DNA from 2 places in the Carboxydothermus ferrireducens DSM 11255 genome. Region 2 is predicted to be linked to the other one. Evidence: riboswitches for the same ligand, from Rfam matches in the RefSeq annotation. Region 2 holds a riboswitch; the other holds the start of a gene.

Region 1 (7,196 bases), on a different contig from region 2:
CGCAAATATCTGTTGAGCCTCAATGGCATCCCGAACATTATACGAAACACAAAGAGGTATTGCCGCTTTTTCTTTTAACTTTTTGGCCTTCTCCAAAATTTCCGCAAAACTTTCTTTAGTGCGTACGACTTGAAAACAAGCCCGGCGTATTTCAGAAGGTTCCTCCCCCAGCGCTTTAAAAACCGCCTCCTCCTCTATTTTTGGCCAGGTTACCCGGGATAAAAGCTCAGGAGTGGCGTGACTGGAGCGCGCCTGGGAACAAAAGGCACAATCATGCTGGCACTTTTCACCGAGCATAAAATATGCAGTAGTGGGAAGAGCCTCTACCTTGACTTTTTTAAGCTTTAACGCCGCCAGGGTCCCAATCGATGCCCTCATAACACGCAGCACTCTCCCGCTTCCTCAATTTCATATCCCAATTCCCGGGCTTTTTTCACTACCTCCGGATGGGGCTGCACAATCCGCGCAAAGCCCAGCTCCAACGCTTTTAAGTCAATTTCTTTCCGGTACTCACCTCCGGGGCGCATGCAACCTAAATATAACGGGGTTTTCGGAAAAAGTTTTCGGCTATATTCAAAAACCTCCACAACATTGGCAATTTCCGGCGGCTGACGGTCAGAAAAGTCAGTATCAGGCGTAGGGCGAAAGATAATAAACACAATTGCCGGTGGGTTAAATTCTAAAAGAGCTTTTATTGCCTCAAATTCCCCTTTAATTTCTCCACCGAGAAGGCCAACAGTTATATGCGGTAGCACCGGAACTTTCGTCTTAAGTTTCCGGTAGGTGTTTAAATAATCTTCCCCGGTTTTATTTAAGTGATAAACTTTAGCAATTGTTTCGTCATCTATCACAAAATCAAAGGACACCGTATCGGCTATTTGGGCCAAAAGGTCAATTTCCCGGTCGTCATCGATTAATCCCACATGAAAATTGTATTTCAAGTTTCCTTTTTGGTCGGCTAAAAACTCGGCATGTTTTAACCACGGGACTTTGCCGTCTTTAGTACAGCCACCGCTAATTAATAAACTTTTAACTTCTTGCAAATTCGGTATTTTTTCTACAGGAAGCATACTTTTTAAATAATGGCCCCCACAGTGGGCGCAGTTTAAGGCACAGTGGGGGCCGGTAACGGTAACCGGTTTGGTTTTATGGGGATAAACGAAAGTTATTTTTGCCAATCTTTACTCCACCTCAAAATTGGATTTCTCGCTGCACCCACCTCATCCAGCCGCTTCACCGGGGTGACGTGGGGAGCTTCATGGAGAAGTTCGGGATTTTCCTCTACTTCCCGGCTTATTGCAATCATTACCTCAATAAACCGGTCTAAAGTTTCCTTGGACTCGGTTTCCGTGGGCTCAATCATCAACGCTTCATCAACAATAAGCGGGAAGTAAATGGTCGGTGGGTGAACTCCATAGTCCAACAGGCGTTTAGCAATATCTAAAGTCCGAACCCCTTTTTCCTTCTGCCACTTACCGGACAGAACAAACTCGTGCTTGCAGAGCCGGTCATAGGGCAGATAAAAGTATTTTTTCAGCTTTTCTCTTAAATAGTTAGCGTTTAAAACAGCTTTTTGGCTGACATCGGTAAGGCCTTCGCCACCTAAAGCTTTTAAGTAAGTATAAGCTTTAACCACTACCAGGAAGTTGCCGTAGAAAGTCCTTACTTTGCCGATGGAATTGGGCAGGTTGTAATTAAAGTAGTACCGATCTCCGTCTTTCTCCACCACCGGTACCGGCAGGAACTCGGCTAAATGGGCTTTAACCCCTACCGGTCCTGAACCGGGTCCACCGCCACCGTGGGGAGTGGAAAAAGTTTTATGAAGGTTAATGTGCATGACATCAAAGCCCATATCTCCCGGGCGGGTTACCCCCATAATGGCATTTAAGTTAGCTCCATCATAGTACAGTAGCCCGCCGACATCATGGACCATTCTGGCAATTTTTACAATTTCTTCTTCAAAAAGTCCCAGGGTATTGGGGTTGGTAAGCATTAATGCTGCAACCTCTTTATCCAAAACTTTTGCCAGTTCCTCCGGGTCTACCAGTCCCCGTTCATTGGACTTAATGGAAATCACATTAAAACCGCACATGGCAGCGGTTGCCGGGTTGGTACCGTGGGCAGAATCGGGAACGATGACTTTTGTCCGCTTCTCGCCCTTTTTCTCCAAGTAGGCTTTTATGATCATCAATCCGGTAAATTCTCCGTGGGCTCCCGCCGCCGGCTGGAAAGTAAAACGATCCATGCCGGTAATTTCTTTAAGGTACTGTTCCGCATCGTACAGCAGCTCTAAAGCCCCTTGAGCAAGTTCCTCGGGCACATAGGGATGAAGTTCAGCAAAGCCGGCAAGCCTTGAAGTGTCTTCGTTAATCTTGGGGTTATACTTCATGGTACAGCTTCCCAGAGGATAAAAGCCGTTATCCACGCCAAAATTCCGCCGGGATAAGCCCACATAATGACGAACCACATCTACTTCAGCCACTTCCGGGAGGTCCAGTTCGGTTTTCCTTTGCATTTCTTCAGGAATGAGATTATTGATATCTTTAGCGGGAACATCCAACTCAGGAAGCTCAAAGCCGGTTCTTCCTTCTTTAGATAATTCAAAAATCAGAGGATAGCTTCCCATTACCGGTCACCTCCCAGTACTTCCACCAGATTGTCAATTTCTTCCCGGGTGCGTTTTTCCGTAACCGCAATCATTAAAGCGGGTGCTAACTCCGGATAAAAACGGCTGATACCCGGCCCCGCCAAAATATGATGTTTTAGAAGTTTTTGGGTAATTTCTTCTTCATTTTTAACTTTTACCACAAACTCTTTAAAGAACGGTCCGCTAAATAAAGGTTCGTAACCTTCACCAATTAAACGTTCAAAAGCATAATGGGCTTTTTGTAAACTTTGCAGAGCAATTTCTTTTAATCCTTTCTTGCCAACAGTAGCCAGATAAACGGTTGCGGCTAAGGCATTTAAAGCCTGGTTACTGCAGATATTGGAAGTTGCCTTTTCCCGCCGAATATGCTGCTCCCGCGCCTGCAAGGTTAAAACAAAGCCGCGATTACCCTCTTTATCGGTAGTTAAACCTACGAGGCGTCCCGGCATCCGGCGGGCTAAATCCTTCCGGGCGGCAAAAAAGCCAAGGTGCGGACCACCAAAAGCAAGGCCATTACCCAGAGCCTGCCCATCGCCCACGGCAATATCAGCGCCGTATTCCGCTGGTGGTTTTAAAATACCCAGAGAAATGGGGTCTACTGCCACCACCAGCAGGCCTTTCTGGGCGTGAATTAAACGGCTGATTTCCTCAACCGGTTCTAATTGGCCAAAAAAGTTTGGATGTTGCACCAGGACCGCGGCAGTTTTATCGTCTATTAGTTCTTCTAATTTTTCCAGGTCAACGGTACCGTTTTTATAGGGCACTTCTACTACCTCAATTTCCGGGCCCCAGGTGTAGGTTTTTACCACACTTCGGTACTCGGGATGAACGGTGGCTAACACCAAAACTTTATCTCTCCGGGTTTGGCTTACCGCCATCAGAGCGGCTTCAGCCAAAGCCGAACCGCCATCATACATCGAGGCATTGGTGATGTCAAGACCGGTTAGTTCGCAAATCATGGTCTGATATTCAAAGATCGACTGTAAAACTCCCTGGCTCATTTCCGCCTGGTAAGGAGTATAAGCGGTATAGAACTCCGAGCGCAGCAAAATGTGGTTGACCACCGCCGGGACATAATGGTCGTATACCCCTGCTCCCAAGAAAACGGTATACTTATCCGCCGAACCGTTTTTAGCCGCTAAGTTTGCCAGGTGTTTCTTTACTTCCAATTCCGACATCCCGGAAGGGAGATTTAAGGGCCTTTTAAGTTTAACCTCTTCCGGGATGTCCGAAAACAATTCCTCGATGCTACTTAAGCCAAGGCTACTTAACATTTCCCGGACTTCGTCCGGGGTATGGGGAGTATATTTCAAATTACTCGCCTTCCTCTTCGAGAAGTTTTTCGTAATCTTCGGGGGAGAGCAGTTCGTCTAACTCCGCTTCGTTACTAATTTCCACTTTAATCATCCACCCCTTACCATAGGGGTCTTCATTTACCAGTTGCGGCGATTCAATAACTTCTTCATTAACTTCCACAACTTTTCCGGAAACGGGAGCATATAAGTCGGAAGCAGCTTTTACCGACTCCACAACTCCAAAGCTATCTCCGGCGGAAATTTCATCCCCCACACCGGGAAGCTCAATAAATACGATATCTCCCAAAGATTTTTGGGCAAAATCGGTAATCCCGATAATACCGATATTGCCATCTACCTTAATCCACTCATGCTCACGGCTGTACTTTAAATCCTTAGGTACCACACTCATGCTTATTTCCCCCTTTTATAAAATGGTCTTGAAATTACGCGGGCACGCACGCCCTTCCCCCGAATGATTACGTCCACCTCGGTACCAATTTCCGCCGCCTCAAGATCCACCATAGCCATTGCCAGGTTTTTCTTAAGGAACGGTGCAAAGGTACCGGAGGTGACAAAACCTACTCCCCTTTGGTTAAATACTATTTCGTAGCCTTGGCGTGGAATTCCTGCTCCAATCATTTCCAAACCAACAATTTTTCTTTTAAGCCCGGCATTTTTTTGGGCAAGTAAAGCTTCTTTTCCTATAAAATCTTCCTTATTAAACTTAACGGCCCAGCCCAGTCCGGCTTCTAAGGGTGTGATTTCGGCGGAAAGTTCATGGCCGTATAAAGGAAGACAGGCTTCAAATCTTAACGTATCCCGGGCACCAAGACCTGCCGGCTTGACACCAAGATTTAAGAGTTCATTCCAGATTTTTGGAGCCAAATTTGGAGCAAAATAAATTTCAAAGCCATCTTCACCGGTATATCCGGTGCGGCTAACAAGACAGGGAACGCCTGCAACCTCAATTTCGGCAAAACCAAAATATTTAATTCGATTTAAATCAAAAGCGGTTAACTTCTGCAAAATCTCCTGAGCTCTTGGACCCTGCAAAGCAATTTCGGCGGTTTCGTCGGATAAATCGGTAACAGTAACATCGTCCCACCTGTATTGGAGAATATGAGCTAAATCTTTATCTTTATTGGCTGCGTTTACCACCAGCAAATACCGTTCGGTCGAATACTTATAAGCCAAAAGGTCGTCAACAGTACCTCCATCGGGATAGCACATAGTAGTGTAAATTACGTCGCCGGAATTAAGGCGGGAAACATCATTGGTGATAAGGTAATTAACAAACCGTTCCGCTTGCTTTCCGGTAATTTCTATTTCCCCCATGTGGGAAACATCAAACATGCCTACATCGGTTCGAACGGCCATATGTTCTTCTAAAATACCGGTATACTGGACCGGCATCTCCCATCCGCCAAAGGGAACCATTTTCGCACCAAGCTTAATATGTTCCTCATAAAGCGGCGTCCTTTTCAAGTTCTCCATCCCATCACCCCTTTTTAATAGTTTTAACAGCAACACTTTTTTCATCCCAAGAAAAACAAAAAAGACAGATAGCTAAAACAAACTGCTTTAGCCTCTGTCCTTTGACCTGAGAGATTAAACTCCCCGTGGGTGCCCTTTAAGGGACTCTCCAGAGTTTCGTCCGGCAACAGTCCTTTTGCCTGAGAGTTTCACCTTTAAAGCCAAGCAACACTTTAAAGGCTTACTCCTTCGGCGCCCGAAAAACCGGGTCTCTCCTGCTGCCTTCATCCGCCGTATTAAGTTTTCTGTATACATTTTATAACAAAATTCGCATTAATTCAACAATTCCTGCATTTGTGAAAATTTTAATTTAAAAAGAAACCGGGAGGGTTAACTCCCGGTTTCTCTGGCAATTAAAGCCGCACCCAGGGCAGCGGTCACCGATGGTTCTGGGGGTACAACCACCTCGACACCCATTTCCTTTTGCAAAAACAGTCTTAAAGCCGGATATTTTGCTCCTCCTCCGGTAAAAATCAACTTTCGAGGCTTACCAAGGCTTTCTGCAAATTTAGCCAATCTTTTGGCGGTTGTTTTAAATAATCCTGCAATTACTGCTCTCTTGGGAGTTCCCCGGGCAAGGAGAGAAATGACTTCCGATTCGGCAAAAACCGTGCACATGGAATTGATAGGCACGGCATTTTCTTCATTAATCAAATCCTCATCCCGGTAATCATCACCGATTGCCGTTAAAATTATTTCAAGAAATCTCCCCGTACCGGCAGCGCATTTATCATTCATTAAAAAATTAACTACCCTTCCTTGACCATCTTTTTTAATAATTTTGGCATCCTGACCGCCTAAATCTAAGATATAATCCACTTCCGGAAATAATTCGTGGCAACCCCTGGCCTGACAGGTTATTTCCGTTACGACTTTTCCCCGGTTAAAAGCTACCCGTCCGTAGCCGGTAACAACTAAGTTCCTAATTTCACCGGTATTTTTCAGTAATAACTCCCCGGCTTTCACCGGTTCATACCTGGTAGGGACAACCTTAAAAGTATAACTTCCATCTTCTTTAATAATCACCAGTTTTGAGTTGGTTGAGCCCAAATCTAATCCTGCAAACACTACTTTATCATCTCCAAAAAGGCTTCAATCCGCGTTTTTAATTGCCCCTGGTCTTCTTCAGAAAAATCACTTTCGAGCTTTAAGAAAGGAATATTTCTTCTCTCCAATTCCCGTCCGACTAAGTAACTCTCCACTCCATAGGGCTGGCAGAACTGCAGAGAATAATGGATAACTCCATCTACCTGAAGTTTTTGCACCATAGATAAGATATCCTCAAGCCTGCCGGTATTAGGGGTAAAACAGGCACAATTTACCTTTAAAGACCTGGCCGCAATATTTTTAAGCATGCCTTCCACATCCGCCGCCGGTTCTACTAAATCTTTAAAATATCGTTCCCCAATGCAGGTTTCCTCACCCACTACAACACCGCCGGCGCCTTCAATTAAAGCATGGATTTTCCAGTGGGGTATGGGCTGGGGAGTACCGGTAATTAAGATTCGTGGAGCATCTTTGGAAACTACCCCTTCGCCTTTAGCCACCCTTTCTTCCAATTCGTCGCACAGTTCATTAACCTTTGTGGCAAAACGCTCGGGGTCATCAAAAAAGGCCAGCTGGTTAATTAACAGTACGTCAAGGCCATGGATGGGAGCCGGGTTGTGCTTTCTTAAATCGGAAAGCCTTTTTAAAGCTTTTCTTTTTTTGTTTATTTT
Region 2 (7,196 bases):
CGCTTTACCGCCGCTTCAATATCGTTGTACTGTCCACCATCCGAAAAGGAATCGGGAGTCACATTTAAAATCCCCATAATGAGGGTTCTCTCGCCAAGGGTAATTTTTCGGCCCCGGCAATCCAGTTCGTACTTCGCCCGTCCATTTAAATTTTTTAAAACTTCTTCAATTTCTTCCGCCAGACTCTTTAGGCCAAAGGGCTGCATTTTTAACTTGGGTATTACCTGCCGCCAAACTTTTTCGGTAGCAAAACACAAAACATCGGTTGTGGGAGCAGTTAAATCCAAACTCCCCCAGGAAGTAGCACAGTCCCCTCCTTTGGCCAGAAGCTCCTGTTTTAAAATATTGGCAGCTTTCGTCGAAAGCTCTTTAACTTTAATACATCTTAAAACCCCTTTAGGGGCCATCAAATTTACCCCAGCCAAAGTACTACCGATCAAAGAAATTTCCTTTTTTACCTCATCAATATTGGAAAACTCCATTGACCATAAGATATGCTCCATAGCATAAACCCCCATTAATAAAACTTCTCCTGGTGAAGTAATAACATTTCTTCTTTTTTGTGGCATTTATCTATAACCTTACAGGTAAGACACGGCCGGGAAAGCTTATCGGCAAGGTATAATAAACGGGTAAAACCTTCCGAGTTTTGTTCCCGGTGACCCCTTATTGCTTCCGTTATCAGGAAAATTTCCTCTTGAACAAACTCCTGATACTTTTCTAATATCTCCCGGGCAACTTCAGCCCCAATCAGCGCGTGATTTAAACCGTAAAGATACTCTTCTACCCTCCCTAAATCGTGGAGAAGGGCAGTAAGATAGATAAGTTCCCTTGGAAAGGAAAATTTATTTTCAAAACACAAAATAGCTAAAATTCTTGCCACATCTAAAAAGTGCTGGAAGTCGTGCCTGCAAAACTCCCGGTCTTTCTCCAAATAATTTATCTCTTTAAAACGCCTAACCACTTCTTCATCCCTATAAACCCGCCAGAATCTCTGCATAGGTTACCCCAAACTTTCTTTAACTATAACAAGGAAAAAGGGGGATTTCTCCCCCTTTAGCCCCCTTAGAATAAGCCGGTAATTTTACCGTTAGCATCGATATCAATGACCTCTGCTGCCGGTCGTTTGGGAAGCCCAGGCATAGTCATGATATCGCCGGTAATGGCCACGATAAAGCCTGCTCCCACCGAAGCCCGCAGCTCCCGCACCGTAATGTTAAAGCCGGTCGGTCTTCCAAGTTTGTTCGGGTCATCGGATAACGAGTACTGGGTTTTGGCCATAATTACCGGCATATTGCCAAAGCCCATTTCTTCAAACTTGGCCAAGGTCTTTTCCGCATCTGCGGTAAAGACAACCCCATCGGCACCGTAAATTTCCCGGGCAATGGTTTCAATCTTCTGCTTAATCGGCATTTCTAAATCGTAGAGGTAACGGAAATTGGCTGGTTTTTCTTCAATCACTTTAAGCACCTTTTGAGCTAATTCGATTCCACCTTCACCGCCCTTGGCCCAAACTTCCGATAAAGCAAACTCAGCACCGGTAGCTTCAATGAGCTCCCGGAGCTTGTTGAGCTCGGCATCGGTGTCGGTGGGGAAGCGGTTAATGGCAACTACCGCCGGTAAACCAAACTTACCGATATTTTCAATGTGCTTTTCTAAATTAGCAAAACCTTTTTCTAATGCTTCAAGATTTTCTTTATTGAGTTCGGCCCGCGGTACACCACCGTTGTATTTTAAGGCCCGAACCGTTGCAACGATAACTACTGCCGAAGGTTTAAATCCGGCAAACCGGCAAACAACGTTGAAGAACTTTTCAGCGCCAAGGTCAGCACCGAAACCTGCTTCGGTTACCAGGTAATCGGCAAGTTTTAAAGCAATCTTATCGGCCAAAATAGAGTTAGTACCATGAGCGATATTAGCAAACGGACCACCATGCACAAAAGCCGGGGTGTGTTCTAAGGTTTGCACTAAATTAGGTTTAATTGCATCTTTCATTAAAACAGTCATTGCGCCAGCGGCTTTCAAATCTCTGGCATAAACCGGCTTTTGGTCGTATGTATATCCAATTAAAATCCGGTTAAATCTTTCTTTTAAGTCCATGAGGTCGGAAGCTAAGCAAAGGATAGCCATTATTTCGGAAGCAACGGTAATATCAAAGCCCGTTTCCCGGGGTACCCCTTGAGCCGGACCGCCAAGACCGATTACTACCTTGCGAAGAGCCCGGTCGTTTAAGTCTACCACCCGGCGCCAAACAACTCTCCTGGGGTCAATCCCCAATTCGTTTCCTTGATGGATGTGGTTATCAATCATCGCTGCTAAAAGGTTATGCGCTGTAGTAATTGCGTGCAGGTCCCCGGTAAAATGGAGGTTAATATCTTCCATCGGCACGACCTGAGCATAACCACCACCGGCGGCACCACCCTTTACCCCAAAGCTTGGGCCTAAGGATGGTTCCCGTAAAGCAATGACAGTTTTCTTTCCTAAGCGGGACAAAGCATCCCCCAGGCCAACGGTTGTTGTAGTTTTTCCTTCCCCGGCGGGTGTCGGGTTAATTGCCGTTACCAAAATTAATTTGCCGTCCGGACGGTCCTTGATCTTGTCCCAAACGTGAGCTGCAATTTTTGCTTTGTACTTACCATACAGTTCAATGTCATCTTCGGTGAGCCCTAACTTTTCCGCTATTTTTACTATGGGCTCTAATTTTGCCTCCTGGGCAATTTCGATATCACTTTTCATATCCTTTCCCTTCCTTTCCCTTAAATTTTTAAATAACCTTTACCAAACTATTTTGAGCATCAATTAATAGATTATTCTCTTCTTCGGGCCAAATTCCTGCTTATATTTTGAAATTTTTAAATTTTCCTAAAAGATATTGTAGGAACTTTCATTAACTTTATTTTTCCCTCAATATCCCTTTATTTTTCTCTGGAACTTACCTTTCCTAAAAATTTCTCAATGTTCACTCGTACCCTTTCATGCCGTCCTTCCCCTATTTTCCCCTGCTCATCAAAAGCTTCCACCAAAAACGTAAGCTTTCGCCCTTCAACGGAAATCAATTTGGCTTTAGCTTCAACCAAAGCACCGACGGGCGATGCTTTTATGTGAGAAACCTCAATTTTTGTCCCCACGGTAGTTTCTCCCGGAGATAACGCAGCAGCAACAGCATTTACCGCCGCTTTTTCCATCAAAGCTACCATCATTGGAGTGGCAAATACTTCTAAACTTCCACTCCCCACTGCCTTGGCCGTTTTTTCCAGGGAAACGGTAGTTTTAGCCGTCCCTTCCAGGCCTTCGGTAAGGCTTTCCGCCATCCTATCACCCCACTTTTCCACGTGTTTATTATTTTATTCTTTCCTTCCCTTTAAATTTCCTCTTTCTATTTTTAATCCTTAAAAAAAATATTGTTAAGATTAAGTAAATTAAGCTGTATACTGCATTGGTATACAAACCTCTTTATATGCGCTTTTTGTCACAATAAACTAAAAAATATTTTCTCATATTTTCGCCATTTTCTTAATTTTCACAAGATAAAAACTTCTAAATTTGTCGAAAAAATTAAATTTTTGTAGCAGGACTTGTGTAAATTGTCACGAATGTATATAATAGAAATTGAAAAGTTAAGAAAAACTTTTCATTCTCCCCCTGCATATTTTTACTCCATCCCCCCAAAAATTAATAATGAAATTTTCCGGATGAAGGTTGTGGGAGAGACCCGTAATCGGGCGCCGAAGGAGCAAGGGCAACCGAAACTCTCAGGCAAAAGGACCGCAACCGGACGGAACTCTGGAGAGTCCGCAAAATGCGGCACCGAAGGAGAAACCCGTAGCCTTGGGCCCGGGAATCTCTCAGGTTGTAAGGACAGAGGCCGGAAAGTTATTCGGCCTCTGTTTTTCTTTTAGGAGGAATTTTTCATGCTGGTGATTACAAATAATCCGAAAGTCAAAGACTATATTCAAAGATTTACTTTAGAACCCCGCTTTACGATTATCTGGGTGGATGGATATACCGAAGATGTGTTAGCAAAAGTGCGTGATCTCTGCCATTTAGGTTATAAACTTTTAACCCATCCCTTGACCGGTAGCATTAAGCCAAACCAAACACCTTATAAAACCGTAGTTTTAGAAAAGCTCGAGCAAGAATCCGATTACGATTCCATCCTAATGGCTGAAATTAGCTATTTAAAAACCAAAGAGCTATTAGAAAAACGGTCTCGTCCCAAGGAAATCGAGCTCTTTCTGGAAGATTTTGCTGTAATAGACCTGGATTTTTTTAAAAGTTTCCTTTACAGCATGGGTCTTATTACATAAGTTTATAACTTTAATTTATAACTTTTCCCTTTAAAAGGAGGAATATCGTATGGAAAGATACGATGTAATCATCATCGGCGCCGGTCCTGCTGGACTTTCCGCAGCTCTTTACAGCGCCCGGAGTAAGCTTTCCACCCTTTATATTGAAAAGCTTTCCACCGGCGGACAGGCTGCCACTACCGATGAAATTGAAAATTATCCGGGATTTGCCCATGGGATTTCCGGCCCGGAACTTACCGCCCAAATGGAGGAACAAGCAAAGCGTTTTGGTGCCAAAAAACTTTTGGCCGAAGTAAAGGGGATTGAGCTTGCGGGGGCTGACCGGATCGTCAAAACCACCAAAGGTAACTTTGTTGCGAAAGTGGTAATTATCGCTTCCGGTGCTGCACCTAAACTTCTTGGCTGTCCGGGAGAGCAAGAATTCAGATCCCGGGGGGTTTCCTACTGTGCTACCTGTGACGCCGCTTTTTACGAAGGCGCCAACGTCATGGTCGTAGGGGGTGGCGATTCAGCGGTTGAGGAAGCCTGTTACCTTACCAAGTTTGCTGATAAGGTAACCCTTGTCCATCGCCGCGATACCTTGAGAGCCACCAAAGTTCTCCAGGAAAGGGCTTTTGCCAACGAAAAGCTGGAAATCCTTTGGAACACCGTGGTGGAAGAAATTATCGGCACCGACGTTGTGGAAAAAGTGCGCTTAAAAAACGTGGTCACCGGTGAAGTTTTTGAAAGGGAAATTGACGGAATCTTTATCTATGTTGGCCTTAAGCCCAATACCGAGTTTGTCAAAGGCTTAGTAAACCTGGACGAACAGGGGTACATTATTACCGATGAAAACATGCGCACCAACATTCCCGGAATCTACGCCGCCGGCGATGTCCGGCAAAAGCTGTTACGGCAGGTAGTAACTGCCGCTGCTGACGGTGCTATTGCTGCTTACCATGCGGAAAAATATCTTGAAGAATGTACCGAGTAAAGGAGGTGATAAACATGGCGGGAAACATAATTGAGCTAAACAAAGACAATTTTGAAGAAGAAGTTTTAAAAAGCGAGCTTCCGGTTCTGGTGGACTTCTGGGGTCCCAGGTGCGTACCCTGCATGGGTTTAATGCCGGTAGTAGAAGAATTGGCCGAAATCTATGCGGGTAAAATGAAGTTTACCAAATTAAACACTGCCGAAAACCGGAGGCTTGCCATTCAGCTTAAAGTTATGAGCCTTCCTACCTTCCAGTTTTATAAAAACGGCGAACTTGTAGACCAGCTACAAGGTAATTTTGGCCGCGAAGAAATTGAAGAAAAAATTCGGGCCATTATCGGCTAAGGAGGGATAAAATGCGGCTTACCCTTGGGAAAATTAACATTAAAGGGCTGGAATTTGGCCCCAGTACCCGGGTCGAAAATGGAGTTCTTTACGTTAATAAAGACGAATTAACAGCCTTATTGAAAGAGGATAACCGGATTAGTTCCGTTGAGGTTTTCTTAGCCCGCCCGGGCGAATCGGTACGAATTGTACCGGTAAAAGACGTCATTGAACCCCGGGTGAAGGTGGAAGGCCCAGGAAATATTTTCCCCGGTTTTCTCGGTAAAGTAGAAATGGTGGGCAGCGGCCGGACCCACGTTTTAAAAGGTGCTGCTGTGGTCACTACCGGAAAGATTGTAGGATTCCAGGAAGGAATTATTGACATGACCGGTCCTGGAGCCGAGTATACTCCTTTTTCCAAAACCTATAACGTTGTAGTTAAAATCGAACCGGTAGATGGATTAAGTCAACATGAACACGAAAGTGTGGTCCGGTTAGCCGGACTTAAAGCAGCGGCCTACCTTGGGGAAGCTGGTAAAAACATTACCCCCGATGAAGAGGTAACTTATGAAGTTGCTCCGCTCTTAGAAGCCGCTTCAAAGTACCCCGAACTTCCAAAAGTAGCTTATGTTTACATGCTCCAAACTCAGGGTTTACTGCATGATACTTACGTTTACGGGGTAGATGCCAAACGTATTTTACCCACCCTCATCTCCCCTACCGAAGTATTTGACGGCGCTATAGTTAGCGGTAACTGTGTTTCGGCCTGTGACAAAAACACTACTTACGTGCACATGAATAACCCTGTAATTGAAGAATTATTTGCCCGTCACGGCACGGATATAAACTTTGTTGGCGTTATTATCACCAACGAAAACGTTACCTTAGCCGATAAAGAACGTTCCTCCAGCTACACCGCTAAACTTGCTGAAATGCTTGGAATTGACGCTGCAATCGTTTCCGAAGAAGGCTTCGGTAACCCTGATGCCGACCTGGTTATGAACTGCCGGAAGTTAGAGCAAAAAGGTATCAAAACCGTCCTTATCACCGACGAATACGCCGGTAGAGACGGCAGCTCGCAATCGCTGGCCGACACCACTCCAGAAGCCAATGCCGTGGTTACCGCCGGTAACGCCAACGAAACCATTGTGCTGCCCAAGTTAGATACTGTCATTGGCCATGTGGGAGTTGTCGATGTTATTGCCGGAGGTTTTGCCGGGTCACTACGGCCCGATGGCAGCATCGAAGTGGAAATCCAAGCAATCACCGGCGCTACCTCGGAAGTTGGCTTCAATAAACTATCCGCAAAAGGATATTAATGGTGTTAGGTGTTAGGTGGTTGGTGGTTGGTGGTGGGAAAATCTCAACCACTAACGACAGACCACTAAACACCGTGATTGCTGTCCCTACTATAAAAACTAAAGGAGGAGTTTAGTATGGCAATTTTGGCCGGTAAAAAAGTTATTGCTGTAGGTGACCGTGACGGTGTCCCCGGTCCCGCTATAGCAGAGTGTGCCAAGAGTGCCGGAGCGGAAGTAGTATTTGCCACTACCGAATGTTTCGTCTGAACTGCTGCCGGCACCATGGACCTGC

What was found. A riboswitch is a leader RNA that binds a small molecule or an ion and turns the genes downstream of it on or off. The one in region 2 is predicted to bind glycine.
Region 1: another riboswitch for glycine. It lies ahead of gcvT (glycine cleavage system aminomethyltransferase GcvT); the one in region 2 lies ahead of CARFE_RS14055 (GrdX family protein).

The regions. Positions count from the first base shown of each region.
Region 1 is NZ_ATYG01000001.1:777-7,972, reverse strand. It holds gene CARFE_RS0100045 (radical SAM protein) at 1-378, opposite strand, end outside; gene CARFE_RS13695 (radical SAM protein) at 375-1,178, opposite strand; gene gcvPB (aminomethyl-transferring glycine dehydrogenase subunit GcvPB) at 1,166-2,626, opposite strand; gene gcvPA (aminomethyl-transferring glycine dehydrogenase subunit GcvPA) at 2,626-3,960, opposite strand; gene gcvH (glycine cleavage system protein GcvH) at 3,962-4,354, opposite strand; gene gcvT (glycine cleavage system aminomethyltransferase GcvT) at 4,357-5,439, opposite strand; glycine riboswitch at 5,525-5,596, opposite strand; glycine riboswitch at 5,597-5,706, opposite strand; gene CARFE_RS0100015 (acyl-CoA dehydratase activase) at 5,809-6,546, opposite strand; gene CARFE_RS0100010 (double-cubane-cluster-containing anaerobic reductase) at 6,546-7,196, opposite strand, start outside.
Region 2 is NZ_ATYG01000003.1:104,698-111,893, reverse strand. It holds gene folP (dihydropteroate synthase) at 1-77, opposite strand, end outside; gene CARFE_RS0102835 (HD domain-containing protein) at 518-1,000, opposite strand; gene CARFE_RS0102830 (formate--tetrahydrofolate ligase) at 1,066-2,736, opposite strand; gene CARFE_RS0102825 (thioesterase family protein) at 2,916-3,311, opposite strand; glycine riboswitch at 3,693-3,778, shown strand; glycine riboswitch at 3,779-3,872, shown strand; gene CARFE_RS14055 (GrdX family protein) at 3,912-4,307, shown strand; gene trxB (thioredoxin-disulfide reductase) at 4,357-5,280, shown strand; gene CARFE_RS0102800 (thioredoxin family protein) at 5,295-5,624, shown strand; gene CARFE_RS0102795 (glycine/sarcosine/betaine reductase component B subunit) at 5,636-6,922, shown strand; gene grdA (glycine/sarcosine/betaine reductase complex selenoprotein A) at 7,040-7,196, shown strand, end outside.